4 regions of the Paenarthrobacter ilicis genome follow, and region 3 is predicted to be linked to each of the others. Evidence: riboswitches for the same ligand, from Rfam matches in the RefSeq annotation. Region 3 holds a riboswitch; each other region holds the start of a gene.
What was found. Region 3 has a riboswitch for cyclic di-AMP ahead of JOE60_RS01895 (NlpC/P60 family protein). Riboswitches for the same ligand answer to the same signal wherever they lie in the genome.

Region 1 (4,027 bases), 350 kb from region 3:
CGTTCCCTACGACTGCGGGCTCGCGATCGTGTCCCGCCCTGAAGCACTCAGGCGGGCCTTCGGTGTCCATACCAGTTACCTGATAGCCACCGAAACGGGCCTGGGAGATCCGTTGGAGAAGGTGCCGGAGATGTCGCGCCGGGCCCGGGGGATTCCTGTGTGGGCTGCCCTCCGCCAGTTGGGCAAGAGCGGTGTGATTGCCATGGTTGAACGCTTGGCGTCGAATGCGAGGGCCTTGGCTGAGGGCTTGGCCGCGATTCCCGGGGTGGAAGTCCTCAACGAAGTCGCCTTCACGCAGGTCTCGGTCAGCTTTGGCAGCGACGACAGGACCCACCGCGTCACCCAGCGGCTCATGGCTGAAGGAGCCGTGTGGATGTCCGGCTCATCATGGCGGGGCAGGGACATCCTCAGGATCTCGGTGAGCAACTGGACCACTGATGCCAAAGATGTTGCAGCGTCCATCGAAGCGGTCCGGGGTGCCGTTAGGGCCGACCCGTAGGGTTCCGCAACAGATATCCGGCCCACGTGGCCAGTGCCAGTCCCACAAGGTTGGCCGGGAGTGGGCTCATGAAACTGCCGCAGGCAAGGAAAATTCCCGCGTACATCAGGGCCCAAGCACCGGCGCGGAGGAGGCGCCCCGGCCAACCGGTCCGGCCCGGGGCCCCACCAAAAGCAGCCTGCAACTCCCTGACGGGGACATCGCCGCGGCGGAGGCTTCGGTTCAGGCGCACCATTCCGCGCAAGTCCGCAAGCGCAGTACGTACGACGTCGACACGTGGGTCGGGCTGTTCGGTCCAGTCGACGGGGACTTCATGGATACGGAGGCCGGAGCGTTCCGCAATGACCAGCAGTTCGGTGTCGAAGAACCAGCCGTCATCCGTGGTGTACGGCAGGATGCGTTGCGCCACATCTGCACGGATGGCCTTGAAACCGCACTGGGCGTCGGAGAATCGTGCCCCCAAGGTACCGCGCAGGAGCGAGTTGCAGCTACGGGAAATAACCGCGCGCAGGGCACTGCAGGTCACGCGCGAGGATGAGGCTGAACGGGTTCCGATAGCCAGATCGGAGTGCCCGGAAATCAGCGGGGCCAGCAGGGGAGCCAACGCGGAGAGGTCCGTGGACATATCGGCTTCCATGTAGGCCAGGACCGGTGACGGGGATGCCAACCAAACATGCCGAAGGGTCTTTCCCCGGCCTCTTTCCGCGAGCCGGACCACCACCAGTTCTGGAAGTTCACGGGCCAGGCGCTCCGCTATCCGCAACGTGCCGTCGGTGCTTGCATTGTCAGCCACAGTGATGCGGAACGAGTACGGCAGCCAGTTTTTCAGGTGCCCGTGCAGCCGGCGGAGGTTATCCTCAATCCGGCTCTCCTCATTGAAGACGGGCACGGTCAGGTCCACCACCGGCACGGGGACCATGGTGTTCACCGGCCGTTGCCGCTGGGGAACGGGTGCTGGATGAGTGAGCGTCATGCATTCAGCATGGAACCGCCGTTTATGTGTGCTGTAGGCGCAAGCTGTGACTCCACTGTGAGCACCTTAAAAGCCGAAAGCCGCCCCCTTTTCCGCTGTCCGCACCAGTGGGAACCGGTGCGAATGGCGGAAAAGGGAGCGGCGATCCGAAAGGGTGTGGCTTAGTACCAGTTGTGCGACAAGTGGAAAGCCAGGGCAGCGGACGGCGAACCGTAACGCTCCTTGATGTAGTTCAGGCCCCACTTGATCTGGGTCTGGTAGTTGGTCTGCCAGTCAGCGCCGGCCGAGGCCATCTTGCCAGCCGGGAGGGACTGGACAATGCCGTATGCGCCGCTGGACGCGTTGGTAGCAGTGGTCTTCCAGTTGGATTCCTTCTCCCACAGCGTGTTCAGGGCGGTCATTTCGCCCTGGCCCCAGCCGTAGCTGCCCAGGATGCTTGCAGCGTAGGCCTTGGCGGCGGCGGGATCGTCAACTGCCTTGGGAGCTGCGGCTGCGGCGGCTGCCTCAGCGGCGGCGGCAGCAGCGGCGTCGGCGGCTTGCTTGGCAGCGGCATCAGCAGCAGCCTTGTCAGCTGCGGCCTGAGCGGCGGCTGCCTGATCTGCGGCGGCCTTCTCTGCTGCAGCCTTTTCGGCTGCGGCCTGGTCAGCGGCGGCCTTGTCGGCAGCAGCTTTCTCAGCGGCGGCCTTGTCCGCAGCAGCACGGTCGGCGGCACCCTTTGCGGCGGCGGCGTCCATGGAAGCAGAGATCTCGGCGGACTTGTTGGTGCTCACGTTGGCAGCTGCCTGCGTCCCGGCAACACGGGTGGCCTCGGGGAGGTTCAGGGCAGCGTTGGCGGCCGTTCCCAGCGATGCAACGCCCAGTGCGGCAGCAACCACACCGGCAACTACCGACATGCGGTGGCTGGACTTACCCTGGCGGGCGGCGTTCTTAAGGACTGCCTGCGACTTGTTGTTTTCATCGCGGTGGCGCGCAGAAGGGCGCGCCGGATCGTTAAATTCAGACATGTGTTGTGACCTCTCAGCGCCTGCGGAGTTAGCTGTCGGGTTCGGATGAGGTCATCCGGCCGCGCGTCACGCTGCGGCTTCACCCCTAGGGCGGCACATTGCCAGGCCCGGAGACTGTGGGTCCCCCGTCTCTGCCTCAAAGAAGAACGGACTCCGGGAAGTGGCAGAGCTCGGCGCATCCCGGATGTGGGTCCTTGGGGAAACCCACCCTTTCGACGGTACAGGAGGATTCCCCGGAAGTCACATTTAGGTAACAGAGATCACGACGCCGGTGAGTCGCCTTGCAGGCCCGGCTGACTTTCCCCGGTGCTTACGGTGGGAAGTCGCAGGGCGAACTCTGTGCGCCCGGGCCGGGACGTCACTTCCACGGTGCCACCATGGGCGGCAACAATCGAATCCACAATGGAAAGGCCCAGTCCGGAAGTCCCTTCCGACCCCGATCTCGCTGCGTCAGCGCGGGCAAAACGGGAGAAGATCCGGGTTTGGAAGTCTTCCGGAATGCCGGGGCCGTTGTCCGTCACGGTCACCACCGCACTGCCATCGGCGGAGAGCATCACGCCCGTGACCACCGTGGTTCCGCGGTCCGTGTGCTTGCGGGCGTTGGACAGCAGGTTGGCCAGGACCTGGTGCAGCTGGGTGGCGTCACCGCGCACTGTGATGGGTTCATCGGGAAGCTTCAGCTGCCAGGTGTGGTCCGGCGCCATGACTTTCTCGTCGCTGACGGTTTCGATCACCAGCTGTGTCAGGTCCACATCCGCCATTTTGACGGGCTGCCCCTCGTCCAGCCTGGCCAGCAGCAGCAGGTCTTCAACCAGCGTGGTCATGCGCTCCGATTGGCTCTGGACCCTTGCCAGCGACTTGCGGCCATCGTCGGTGAAGGTCTCGGTCATCCTCATCAGCTCGGTGTACCCACGGATGGCTGTCAGGGGAGTGCGGAGTTCATGCGAGGCATCAGCAACAAACTGCCGGACTTTGGTCTCGCTTTCCTGCCTGGCCTCCAGTGCGTTGGCAACATTGTTGAGCATCAGGTTCAGGGCGTGGCCCACACTGCCCACTTCCGTCCCCGGATGGGAGGCGGATGGTGGTACCCGCACCGCAAGTGCCACCTCACCGGCGTCCAGGGGCAACCGCGAGACTTTCGTGGCTACTTCGGAGAGCTGTTCCAGGGGCCGCATGGTCCGCCGGATGATCACGGTGCCTAGCAGGCCAATCACCAACAAGCCGCCCAGCGATACCACCACCATGGTCCACACCAGTGAGGCCTCGGCGCTTTGCTTGTCGGACAGCGGCAGGCCGGTAACAATTACATCGCCATCGTTGGTGCCGACGGCCACCAGCCGGTAATCACCGTTGGACAGGGAGCGGTCCGCCGGCTGGCTGTTGGTGGGCAGGCTCAGCAGGACCTGCTGGTCGGCGGCGGACAGTGAGACGCGGTTGCCCTTGGCGTCAATCAGTCCCGAGCTGCTGACCTCTGATCCGTCAATCCTTGCGTTCAGTGTGCCGGCGGCCTGTCCGCGGGCCTCCAGGGGATCCGGCCTGCCGGAGTTCGGG
Region 2 (4,027 bases), 570 kb from region 3:
GGTGATTGTTTCCAACGACCGCCACTTGGAGCTGACCGAGGCCGGACGGAAGCGTGCCACCGAGGTCATGCGGAAGCACCGGCTGGCCGAGCGCCTTTTGGCGGATGTCATCGGCCTGGATTGGGCTTACGTCCACGATGAGGCCTGCCGCTGGGAACACGTCATGAGTGAGCGTGTGGAGCGCCGCCTGTATGAACTTCTGGAGCATCCCACAGAGTCTCCCTACGGCAACCCGATTCCGGGGCTGGAAGCACTGGGTGGATTGCCTGCGCAGCCTTTCCCGCGGCCTGATGTCAACCTTCTCCAGGCCATGGATGGATACGGCTCTGATTCCCGCGTGGTTGTCAGCCGCCTCGCTGAACCCATCCAGGTGGAGCCCGAGCTCCTGACCCAGCTGGACGAAGGCGGAATCCGCCCGGGGGCTGCCGTGTCGTTGGCCCGGGTTGGGGAGTACATCTCCGTGCGGGTTCCCGGGATCGAAGGTGCGCTGGAACTGCCCCCCGAGGTAGCTGCGCACGTCTTCGTCTCGCTCAACTGAGGGACACCCTTAACCGGAAGTAACCACGCGCCCCTGAGAGCCGTGTGCGGTTTCACTTTTTCTCCGCGCCCACGTCCGTGACCTGCGGTTTTCCGGGATAGGTGATACAGCGGCCCCTCGATCACGGCGATTCCTGTTGATAACGAATTTATTACTACGGGACTTAATCCCCTATAGTTAACTACTAGCGCTGATACCAAAGCGTTACCTTATCCGGAGCCGAGCTCTGCCAGCGGATGAGGTGTGTCATCCAGCACTGGCAGAGGCGGGGGAACCACAAGCGGCTGTCTAAAGAAGCAGCCTTGGGGTGAAGTCCGCAGCAGAAGTACCCACTGACGCAGGTCCCTTCCTGGGATACCCCTGTGCCGTGAGCGCTTCGTGCGGACCGGGTCTTTGAACTCTCTGACCCGAATCCGACAGCTAACTTCGTAGGCTTTTCAGAGAGGAACAGAGTTTGACATCGCAGAACGTCAGGGGCCGCCGCCGCGCGTCCGGCCCCGCTGTTGAGCTGCGGCCAGCCCGCGCCACAATGGAGATCCGGCCCCGCGACACCGAGCGCCAAGTCCGCCGCCGTAAGAGCCCATTGCGCCAGGTTGCCGACTTCGCTGCAGCCAGTGGCGTCGGGCAGAAAGCCGGAGTAGCGCTTGCCGCTACCGGCCTTGCCCTGACTGTCGGTCTGCCAGCGACCAGCCCGGTCATGGCGACGTCGGAATCAGGCCAGACGGAGTCTGCGCTGGCTGTTGCCGCCGCCGGCAGCCAGCCCGAGGTTTCCGCCGCAGCATCAGCCAAGATCGATTTCAGCCGCGCAGCCGTCGCTACGGCCGCTGACCCGGACGGCAAGCTCAAGCAGTTGCTGAGCGCCCAGTCCGCCGGCAGCATCCAGCGCGCCTCGTCGGTAGGCACCATGGCCAGCCCCCTGGACACCCTGACTACGGCATCGCCCTTCGGCTACCGCGTCAGCCCCCTCACGGGCGGCACGGGTGACTTCCACCGCGGCCAGGACTTCGTTGCCCAGTGCGGCACGGCTGTCCACGCTGCTGCCACCGGCAAGGTCACCTTCGCCGGCTGGCACGAGTACGGGGGAGGCAACCGCGTGGTCATCGATCACGGCAACGGCCTCGAAACCACGTACAACCACTTGTCTTCCTTCACCGTCAAGGTGGGGGACACCGTGACGCGCGGCGATACCGTTGCGCTCAGCGGAACCACGGGCGCATCCACTGGCTGCCACCTCCACTTCGAGGTTCAGGTCAATGGCGAAGTTGTAGACCCCATGGGCTGGCTCTAAGCCAGTTGATGGTTGTCTCTCGAATTTGGAGACACACCGTGACCTGAATGTGACATTCGCGTTCAACTGTTGTACCGTTCAAAGCGCATCGGCTGTTTAGGGGGCCGGTGCACTCGAGTGGATTGCCTAGCTCTGCCACTACTCGGGATCCGTTCGCATAAATCGTCTGGCAGGGGCGGGGGAACCACTTATGGCCTTCATCAGGAGGCCTTGGGGTTAAGTCGCAAAGCTTCTTCGAAGCAGCGCGGCCGGATGACTCCCATCCGAATCCGACAGCTCACCTCGCAGGCATTGGGAGAGGCTACCTACGTGTCATCACGCACTACCCCTGCGCGCCATCGCGCTGAAACGGTTCGCACGAACCCCTTGAACACTCTTTCCAAGGCTGTTTCGTCAAATGCCGGTTCCGTTGGCCGTCAGGCCGTAGTCCTGGCAGCAGCATCAGGCCTCGTCCTCAGCGTTGGCCTCCCGGCCACTGCTGCCGACACCGACGTCTCCAAAGCAGAAGCTTCCAGCACCCAGCAACTGGTGGCCACCGCCGTCGTCACCGCCGAGCCCACCGCCACGGTTGCCTTCGAAAGCCCCGTAGTGGTTACCAAAGAGGCTCCCAAGGTTGTCCAGCGCGCAGCGCAGACCACCACCCAGCGCGCAGCCTCCAACGACACCCAGGCAACCGCCGGTGACGTCACGGCCAAATCCGCCGACGCTCCGTCTTCAGCTTCCAGTGCATCTGCTTCGGGTCTCGCCGCCATTGCGTACACCGGAATCGGCCACCCCTACGTATGGGGCGGCACCACCCCCAACGGCTGGGACTGCTCCGGGTTCACCCAGTGGGTCTACGCCCAGGCCGGCATCAGCATCCCCCGCGTCAACGCATGGACTGCCATGAAGCCCACCAGCAACCCCCAGCCTGGTGACTTGGTCATGCAGAACGGCGGCGCACACGTTGGCATCTACGTTGGCAACGGCATGATGATCAGCGCCTTGAACCCGGGCCAGGGAACGCTCCTGCACTCGGCAGCCTCCACAGGCACCTCCTCCTTCTTTACCCTCCGCTAGAAAATATCCGGTTCGGGGTGAGCCAGCATGCCCCCAAGTGCTGGCGCACCCAATACCCGCGTGCAACCCCACCTGCCCGTGGACACGAAAAGAGAAAATCATGACCAGTGCACAGAACATTGCACGGCATCGAGCCGAGGCCCCCAAGACCAGCTCGCTTGCCATGATTGCCAAGGCTGTCAGCGGCAACGCAGGTACTGTTGGCCGCCAGGCTGCAGTCATCGCTGCAGCTTCCGGCTTGGTCCTGACCAGCGGTATCGCTGCCAACGCAGCAGACACCAAGGTTGACCGCGAGTCCACCTCCACTTCCACGTTGGACGTCCAGGCCGTGGTCCAGTCCACCATCGCCGCTGACTCCACCGTGGACATCTCCTACGAGCGTCCCGTGGTCACCACGGTTCAGGCACCGCCTCCCGTGGAGAAGAAGGCTCCGGCGGCAGAAGCCAAGGCTGAGACCAAGGCAACGGCCACCACCACCGCTTCCACCAGCACTGCCAACGTTGCCGTGAGCAGCGCAGCACCTGCTGCTGCCAAGGCACCTGCAGCCTCCAGCGGCATCGGTGCAGCAATTGCTGCCGCAGCCTACGCCCAGTTGGGTGTAACCCAGGACTGCACCATGCTGGTCACCAACTCGTTGGCTGCAGTGGGCATCCACTTCCACGATTGGCCCGCAGGCTACCTTTCTTTGGGCCGCACGGTCAGCGCTGCTGAAGCCCAGCCGGGCGACCTCGCCTACTACGCCAATGGCGGTCTGGCCGGACAGGCGCACATCGCCGTTTATGTCGGCAACGGCATGGCTGTTCACGGCGGCTGGAACGGCTCCACCACGGCGCTGTTCAGCGTCAACGTGGGCTCCGGCCCGGTCTTCATCCGCGTCAACGGCTGATAACAACTTTTCTTCAGGACACCCCGCAGGCCCAGGCCGGCGGGGTGTCCTGCTTTTAACAGCCCTTTGCCTGGCATAGCCCCCGCAGCCCGGGTTCAATGCCCTTGTCAGGCCGTGCCGCCACCACCCACATTGCTACTCAAGACCCTGCGACACCCCCGGAATATCGGCGCGGCGCAGGGGTTCCGGTTTCAAAGTAGGTGGCGACGGCACGCAACTCCGGACGCCCGGATTCAGCCACACTTAATGAACCACG
Region 3 (4,027 bases):
TGATGTTCCGGCTTATTCTGCCAGAGGTTTGGGGCCACCAAATCCCTGGCTCGACACATCCCATAAGCCGGGAAGAAGAACCCTGCGGATTCCGCCTTCCACAGCCCACTATTCTCGCTGGGAGGGGGCGAATCAAGACGCGTCGAAGCTATGTGCATAACGGTCCGGGCTCAGTTCCGGGGACGCCATGATCTGCTCTCAATGAACATCAAAAACACGATGCCGCGAAGGCTATCCTTGGCCGAAAAAGTTCGGTAGTGTTCGAGTCACCGAGTAGCCGGGAACAGTGTTTCAGCACACATCCTGGCTGCTCACTTGCGGCCGCTTGGGGAATCCGGACGCTTTCCCACGCGATGCCGCCAGGCACCCACGTCAAGGAGGAACCAAGCAGTGTCAGTCACGCCTGATTCCGGTGCGGAACGAACCACCACAGTAGTCATTGGAGCCGGCCTCTCCGGTTTGGCCGTTGCGAGCGAACTCAGCCGCTACGGAGTCGGATCAATTGTGGTGGAGGGCTTTGGTGGTCTGACGGGTTCCGGATCGTCCCCCCACACAGGGATGCTCCAACGCTGCGATGTTGCCGATCCCGCCATGCAGGAACGCAGCGAAATTCTCCGCCACCTGCGCAACTACGCAGCCAGCCACCAGCTTGATGTCCGCAGCACCACCCGCGCCGTCCGCCTTGATTTCCTGGGCGCTGACGCAGCCCAGCAGACTGCCCATGGGCTGGCCAGGAAGGTCGCCACAGCCAGCCTGAGCAACGGCCTTGCCTCCGGACCACTGGAAGTAGCACCCCGCCAATGGGCAGTCCACACTGCGCACGGGATCCTGCTGGCAGACCATGTGGTGGTGACGCGCTGCGCCCAGAGCCAACTGCGCCGCATGTTGGCCGAGCTGGGAATTGCCGTGGGACAGAACTTTGCGGCAGCCATGCGTGCACTGGGGATGCACCTGGTGGGAGTGGGAGAACTCATCACACCCACGCCCAAAGAGGTGCTCCGGCAAGCGAAAGCCGTGGGGCAAGCAATCTCCTCCAAGGTGGCGCTCCCGGCCGGACCCGGCATAGCCCTGGCCTGACGGCGAGCAGCAACCCTACATCACACTTTTCCGCACATAATTTAACGCCAAAGGCCGGTATTCTCCGAGGAAGTCATTCCTCGAAGAACACCGGCCTTTGAACTGAAGCGTGAGGCTTATGCGCCTGCGCGTACGTACGTAACGGGACCAGTTGCAGTCAACCAGCTGATGGGGTGGATACCCGTCTGGTTGCCGTTGATGCCACCGCTGATGGCCTGGCCGTTGCCGATGTAGATGGCTACGTGGCCGGACTGGACGATCATGTCACCAGGCTGGGGATCGCTGACAACCCGGCCGTAGTTCATGAACTGCATGGGGGCGAGGTCGCCAACAGGAATACCAGCGGAACCCAGCGCCCTTTCCACCATGGCGGTGCAGTCCTGCATGATGCCGATCTGGGCGTAAGCGGAAGCAACCATGGCTGCGTTCACTCCACCGACGGCGGGAGCAGCGGCTGCGGGTGCAGCAGCCGGAGCAGCAGCGGCGGGAGCAGCTGCAGCAGCCTTGGCAACGGGAGCCGTTGCGGCGGCGGGGGCGACGGCTGCCTTCTTGGCAACAACAGGAGCTTCAACAACCGGAGCCGGCTTTTCGATGACCGGAGCTGCTACGGAAGCAACGGCGGGACGCTCGAAGTTGACGGTGGCGGTGGAGAGTGCGGTGACAACCTTGGTGGGTGCCTCCGAGACGGTCTCTGCCACGGTGGCCGGGCTGGAGTCGCGCTGAACCGGAGCTTCAGCTGCGTGGGCAGCAATGGAGCCGGTCAGGACAAGGCCCGAAGCTGCCGCGATAACAGCTGCCTGGCGGCCAGCGCCGGAAGCGTTGCTGGCAACAGCCTTGGAGATGGAGATGAACGGATTAGGACGTACGCTGTCCGCCTTACGACGGCCGCGAAGAATGCTTGAAGACATGAAAAAAGCCTCTCCCGATGCCTGCGAGGTTAGCTGTCGGATTCGGATGGGAGTCACCCGGCCACTATCCCCCGCTGTTCAGCGGAAGCATCGTGGCTTCACCCCAAGGCGCGCTGGAAGCGGCCTAAATTGGGTTCCCCGTCTCTGCCGTTAGGTTTGTCTGCGAACGGATTCCGGACTGCGGCAGAGCTAGGCAATCAGGCCGGAAGTGCCTGCTACATGGAACAGGCACAGGTACAACCGTACGCGATGATCACGCCGAAGTCACATTTAAGTAACGGGAACTGTTATCTGGGCGTGTCGCGGTAACCGATTCGAGATTTTCGCAGCTACGTAGAAAACCTAGTTATTCCGCGGAATCCCGGTCTTCCGGCGCGTTGGACGCAGCAAGTTTCCTGCGTGCCGTAACAGCCAGGAAAATCACCAGGGCCAAAGCCACTACCGCCAGGACAACGATGCTCCAGGGGAAGGGCTGGGACGCATCCGCCGCCGGAGCGCTGGTTCCGGTCCCGGGAGCGGCGGTGCCCGCCGTCGGGACGGTGTCCGAAGAAGCCCCGGCCCACGGCGAGGCTGCAGCGGTGCCGCCGGTCGCCGTCGTGCTTCCAGTGGTGGCCGTAAACGTGAAGGTGCCTTCGATGGGGTGCGAGTCAGAGCTGACAACCCTCCAGGTCACGGTGTATTCGCCGGCCGGAGCGCCTTCACGCAGTTTTTGCACGGCCTGGTTATCGATGATCTCGACCGAGCCGTCGGCCCAGTTCTGGCCACCTGCGGTGACCGTTACGCCGGAACCGATGGCCAGCGGACGGTTGTTGAACGTGATGGAGACCGACGCCGGTACGGTGGCCACTGTGGTCCCGTTCGCCGGAGCCGAGGATTCGGCGACGTCGTGCGCAGACGCGGGGGCCGCGGAAAACAGCAGGGCGGACGCGAAGGCAAGAGCGGCGACGACGGCGGCCAGAAGCGGACGGACGGTACGCATGGGACGGTTTCTCCTAGTGTTGGCTTCCTTACAGACTAGGCGAATCGTCCGGGCCCCCTGTATTCGGCAACATAGGATTTGAGAGAACACTCCCCCCAATCCCCGGAGACCTTCATGCTGAAACAAGGTTCTGCAGTCGACCGCTACTTCAAGATCTCCGAACGCGGATCTACCTACTCGCGGGAAATCCGCGGCGGTTTTGCCACGTTCTTTGCCATGAGCTACATCGTGGTCCTGAACCCGCTGATCCTCTCCGGGGCAGACTCCAGCGGCGCATCTCTGGGCTTCACCGCCGTGGCTGCAACCACGGCCTTCGTGGCCGGCATCCTGACCATCCTCATGGGCGCCTGGGCCAAGCACCCCTTCGCCGTGGCTACCGGGCTGGGTGTCAACGCCTTCGTTGCCGTCACCGTGGCCTCCCACCCGGGCCTCACCTGGCCGGACATGATGGGCCTGGTGGTCCTCTCCGGCGTCACCATGCTCATCCTTGTATTGACCGGTTTCCGCACTGCCGTCTTCAAGGCCGTGCCGGAGGCGCTCAAGACGGCGATCGTGGTGGGCATTGGCCTGTTCATTGCGCTGATCGGCCTGGTGAATGCAGGTTTTGTGCGCCGCATTCCGGACGCCGCGGGAACAACTGTTCCCCTGGGGCTGGGTGTTGACGGAAAGCTGCTGGGCTGGCCCACCCTGGTGTTCGCCGTGGGCCTCATCCTCACCATCGCGCTGGTGGTCCGCAAGGTCCGCGGCGCCATCCTGATCGGCATCGTCGTTTCCACGGCACTGGCAGCCATCCTCGAATTCACCCTGCACATTGGCCCCAGCTTTGACGGCAAGAACGTGAACCCCCGCGGCTGGTCCCTGGTGGCACCGACGCTGTCTGAATGGGGCGCTCCTGACCTGTCCCTCATCGGCAAGGCGAACCCGTTCGGCGCGTTCCAGCACCTTGGTTTCATTGCCGCGGCGCTGCTGGCTTTCGTGATCCTGCTCAGCATCTTCTTCGACGCCATGGGCACCATGGTGGGACTCGCCAACGAGGCCGGAACGGTGGACAAGGACGGAAACA
Region 4 (4,027 bases), 3.3 Mb from region 3:
AATCCAATGCGGTGGCCGCCGTAGCTGGGTGGAAGGAAGTCCAGGGCCGCGGCCCGTGGCAGCTGGTAACCATCCTGGACGCAGACGGTGCCGGGTCCGACGTCGACCCCATCGCGGCAACGCTCACGCACCGTTCCGCGGCACTGCAGTCAACCATCGGCGTCAATGCCGCCCTGTTCAGCGCCGGGACCGAGACGCATTCGGTGGTGCTGTTCCGGGAGTCGGGAGGCCGCGCGGACCACGCCCAAGTACTGGTGCACTACCAGCTGGAACTGGCCAAACGCGCAGGAAGATCCGTGGACCGGGTGATCCTGGGCATCAGCGAGCCCTTCCAGGTGATCCGCCAGCTCGCCGGCGCGTACCGGCAGTCCAAGGTGGCCGCCCAGGCCGCCGCCGTGGACGCGGTTCTTGGCGAGCTCGTGGACAGCAGGACGGTGGGGGTCTACCAACTGTTCGACCGGCTGGTGGCACCCGGAGGCTGGGACGACACCGGGTCGGTCCATTTCCGGACCCTGGAGGACCAGGACAAAAACGGCGAGCTGCTCCCCGTCCTGGAGCTGCTGTACGACAATGACGGCTCAGTGCAGGACGTCGCCGCCAAACTGCACCTCCACCGGAGCAGTATCTACAACCGCCTGGGACGGATCCGCCAAATCATCGGGGCAGAGCCGTTGAGCGGCGCCATCCGGCTTGAGCTGCACGCCGCGTTGAAGGCGCGCCGATGGGCTGGAAGACCCAGGATCTAGGATCCCAGGATTCCAGGATCCGGGGATTCTAGGACCGCCGGAGTCGCTGGCAGCTCCACCGGCCCCTCCGGAGCCGGAATGTTGCCGTCCGGCTGCTCCTGCAGTACCTGCCATGCCAGCCCACAGGCGCTGTGCGGGGGTCCTGGCGCCCAAAAGCGGGCAACGGCGTGCTCATCCGGTCGTCTTCTTGGCCGCCTCGAGGAGCGACTGAAGGCTGCCCTGGGGCGCAACGGGCGCGCTTTCAGTGCTCGGCTTCCCGCTGGGGCGGGGTTTGGGTGTCTGGGTGACGGTAGGGGTGGGAGTCGGTGTTGGTGTTGGTGCAACCGTGGGTGTCGGCGGCGTGGTGGGCGTTGGAGCAACCGTAGGCGCCGGCGGCGTGGTGATGGTGTCCGACGGGACGTCACCCGGAGCGGGGGCAGGCTGTGGTGGTGCCGGTGATGGCTGGGCCGGCGCCGCGGCGGCAGGGGCGGGGTTGGCGGCCGCTGCCTGCGCGGACGGTATCCAGACCGGTGCGGCCAAGGATACGTGCGGCGTGGGGACCGACGACGGCGACACCGCGGCGGGTGCCTCGGGAACCGTTGCGGGCTGGCCGGCATGGGATGACGCCGACGGGCTGGCCGCCGTGACGTACGAAGCGCGTGGGGCGGGGGCCGCGGATGACGATTGGCGGGCGTCGTCCTGGCCCGCTCCTGCTGCCTCGTGCGACGGGGTTTCCTGTCCGAAGAACGGCATGCCCAAGGCTTGACCCAAGCCACCGGCTGTCAGTGCCAGGCCCAAGGCGCCGGCCACCACTGCCATCCGCTGGCTCATGTGCTTGACCGAGGCGGCCTTCTGCAGCACTGCCTGCGGTTCTCGGCCCAGGGCCATGGCAGGTGCCGAAGCAGCCGTGGAGCCCCGACGGACGGCCCTGCGTGTTTCGTTGCGGCGCACTTCAGTCCCGGGCGTCTCGACGCGTGTGGTTTCGCGCGCCGGTGCGGCTGCACGCGCCGCGATGACGGGGATCACTGCTGTGGCGGGCTCTTCGGACGCGGGTGTTGTTGCCACTGGTGCCATGGACGTTGGTTCTGTTGCCGTGGCGTGGGCGCGCTCCCGCTCTGCAGCCCGTTCGGCGGCCCGCGCTGCTGCACGGGTGGTGGGGGCAGGGGCGGTGGGCGCAGGGGTGGTGGGGGCAGGGGCGGTGGGCGCAGCGGTGGTGGGGGTGCCCGCAGTGTCAGCGTCCGGCGTCGTGGTTGCTGCCCGACGGCGGCCGGTGGGCCTGGGGCGCTCGGCTTCAGTCCGGATACGGCGTGGCTGATCCATGGTTGGGGACATGGTGGTTGCCTCTCAACGCCTTCGAGGTTAGCTGTCGGGTTCGGACGAGGCCGTCCGGCCGCCGTAGCGGCTTCACCCCGAGGGCTTGGAATCCAAGCCCGGGAACTGTGGGTCCCCCGCCTCTGCCGCGGGTCTGGCGGATCCCGGACAGCGGCAGAGCTCGGCGTCGGTCCGGAAGCGGCCCTATGGAGATACGGGTCGCCCTACGACGGTACCTGAGCCGGAAAGTAATGTCACATTAATGTAACGGGCGGTAGGTCTCACAGTCCGTCGCAGCCGCATGACATAAGCTGCGGGGCCGGCGCTGAGTGGCAACACGGGGAAGATATCGCCGGCCAAGGCTGGCTTCGGGGGGCACCGGCAGGTAGACATTGTTTATGGACCTGCCAGTGATGCCACCAGTACCGCCCATGCTCGCCAAGTCGGTCCCGGACATCCCGGATGTAGGGCATCACGAGCCCAAATGGGACGGCTTCCGCACCATCATCTTCAAAGACGGTGATGAGATTGTCCTGGGCAGCCGCAATGAGAAGCCCATGACCCGCTACTTCCCGGAACTCGTGGAGGCCTTCACAGCGAACCTTCCGGACAGATGCGTGATCGACGGCGAGATTGTCCTGATCCAGGGCAACAGGTTGGAATTTGAGGTCTTGCAGCAGCGGATCCATCCGGCAGACAGCAGGGTGCGGATGCTGGCGGAGAAAACCCCGGCGTCCATGGTGGCTTTCGACATCCTGGCGCTGGGGGATGAAGACCTGACCGGCAGGCCATTCTCCGAGCGTCGGGCCATCCTCGAATCGGCACTGGTAAACGCCAAACCTCCCGTCTACGTGACCCCGGCGGTCTCGGAACTGGAGCAGGCCAAGGAATGGTTCATCCAACTTGAGGGCGCAGGGTTGGATGGTGTGCTGTCCAAGCCTTTGGACGGGATCTACCAGCCCAACAAGCGCGTGATGTTCAAAACCAAGCATGTGCGGACCGCGGACTGCGTGGTGGCTGGCTTCCGGTGGCACAAAACCGCCAAGGTGGTGGGCTCCATGCTGCTGGGCTTGCATGACGACTCGGGAAAGCTGCATCACGTGGGCGTGGTGGCGTCGTTCCCGATGGCCAAGCGCGAAGCCCTGGTGGCCGAGTTGGAGCCGTACCAAGTGGAGTTGGAAGACCATCCCTGGGGTGAATGGGCCAAGCAGGATGAATCCCCCGGTGGATCGAGGATGCCCGGAGGCCAAAGCCGGTGGAGCGCGGGAAAGGACTTCACGTTTGTTCCGCTGCGTCCTGAATTGGTGATCGAGGTTGGCTACGACTACATGGAAGGGGACAGGTTCCGGCACACCACCCAGTTCAAGCGGTGGCGGCCGGACCGGACCCCGAAGAGCTGCACGTACTCGCAGCTGGAGGAGCCTGCTGATTACGATCTTGCCGAGATCCTGAACCTGCCCAAAGACTGAGGCGGTGCCGGCCCGCTAAAACGTTGCCGGCCCGCTGCCACGTTGCTGCCCGGCGACGTGGCAGCGGCTCAGCAACGGAATTGCTGCCCAGCGCCCTGCTACTCTTCGTGCCCCTGGTCGCTGCTCATGCTGCCTTCGGCCGGAGGGGTCTCGCCCGGGGGTACTCCGCCTCCGGGTTCCAGGCCGGTGATGTTCCCATCCATGGGGTCCGGGTTTGCCGAGGCAGCGGGATCCTCATCCTCGTCCTGTCGCATGTCGGGGTCTTCGTGGATGCTGTCAGCGTCGGACGTAGTGTCGAATGGTCCGGTGGCTCCGCTCACTCCGAAGGCCTGGGGATCGTTTTCCGGGTCATTGCTGGTCATGGTCAAACCCTTTCGTAAGCAGACTTACTATTTAGCTTGCCCGGCCAGCCTAGCCTGCCCGAACCAAAGGCAACAAGTGGGCCAGTGGCGGGTACCGGCGTCGTGATCAGTTGTGATGCGGAGCGGCAGCGACGAAACTCCGGATGGCGTCCGCCACTGC

Region 1: another riboswitch for cyclic di-AMP. It lies ahead of JOE60_RS03465 (aggregation-promoting factor C-terminal-like domain-containing protein); the one in region 3 lies ahead of JOE60_RS01895 (NlpC/P60 family protein).
Region 2: another riboswitch for cyclic di-AMP. It lies ahead of JOE60_RS04500 (C40 family peptidase); the one in region 3 lies ahead of JOE60_RS01895 (NlpC/P60 family protein).
Region 4: another riboswitch for cyclic di-AMP. It lies ahead of JOE60_RS16925 (hypothetical protein); the one in region 3 lies ahead of JOE60_RS01895 (NlpC/P60 family protein).

Annotation. Positions count from the first base shown of each region.
Region 1 covers NZ_JAFBCD010000001.1:726,569-730,595, forward strand. Annotated here, with positions in the region: gene JOE60_RS03455 (pyridoxal phosphate-dependent decarboxylase family protein) at 1-499, shown strand, start outside; gene JOE60_RS03460 (dolichyl-phosphate beta-glucosyltransferase) at 483-1,472, opposite strand; gene JOE60_RS03465 (aggregation-promoting factor C-terminal-like domain-containing protein) at 1,634-2,476, opposite strand; cyclic di-AMP (ydaO/yuaA leader) riboswitch at 2,482-2,638, opposite strand; gene JOE60_RS03470 (sensor histidine kinase) at 2,737-4,027, opposite strand, start outside.
Region 2 covers NZ_JAFBCD010000001.1:947,468-951,494, forward strand. Annotated here, with positions in the region: gene JOE60_RS04490 (iron-dependent transcriptional repressor DtxR) at 1-538, shown strand, start outside; cyclic di-AMP (ydaO/yuaA leader) riboswitch at 746-988, shown strand; gene JOE60_RS04495 (M23 family metallopeptidase) at 993-1,826, shown strand; cyclic di-AMP (ydaO/yuaA leader) riboswitch at 1,971-2,131, shown strand; gene JOE60_RS04500 (C40 family peptidase) at 2,136-2,885, shown strand; gene JOE60_RS04505 (NlpC/P60 family protein) at 2,986-3,771, shown strand.
Region 3 covers NZ_JAFBCD010000001.1:380,926-384,952, reverse strand. Annotated here, with positions in the region: gene JOE60_RS01900 (NAD(P)/FAD-dependent oxidoreductase) at 391-1,077, shown strand; gene JOE60_RS01895 (NlpC/P60 family protein) at 1,194-1,985, opposite strand; cyclic di-AMP (ydaO/yuaA leader) riboswitch at 1,990-2,152, opposite strand; gene JOE60_RS01890 (copper resistance CopC family protein) at 2,332-2,964, opposite strand; gene JOE60_RS01885 (NCS2 family permease) at 3,079-4,027, shown strand, end outside.
Region 4 covers NZ_JAFBCD010000001.1:3,710,192-3,714,218, reverse strand. Annotated here, with positions in the region: gene JOE60_RS16930 (PucR family transcriptional regulator) at 1-746, shown strand, start outside; gene JOE60_RS16925 (hypothetical protein) at 918-2,045, opposite strand; cyclic di-AMP (ydaO/yuaA leader) riboswitch at 2,060-2,206, opposite strand; gene JOE60_RS16920 (ATP-dependent DNA ligase) at 2,435-3,505, shown strand; gene JOE60_RS16915 (DUF6480 family protein) at 3,604-3,867, opposite strand; gene JOE60_RS16910 (alpha/beta fold hydrolase) at 3,974-4,027, opposite strand, start outside.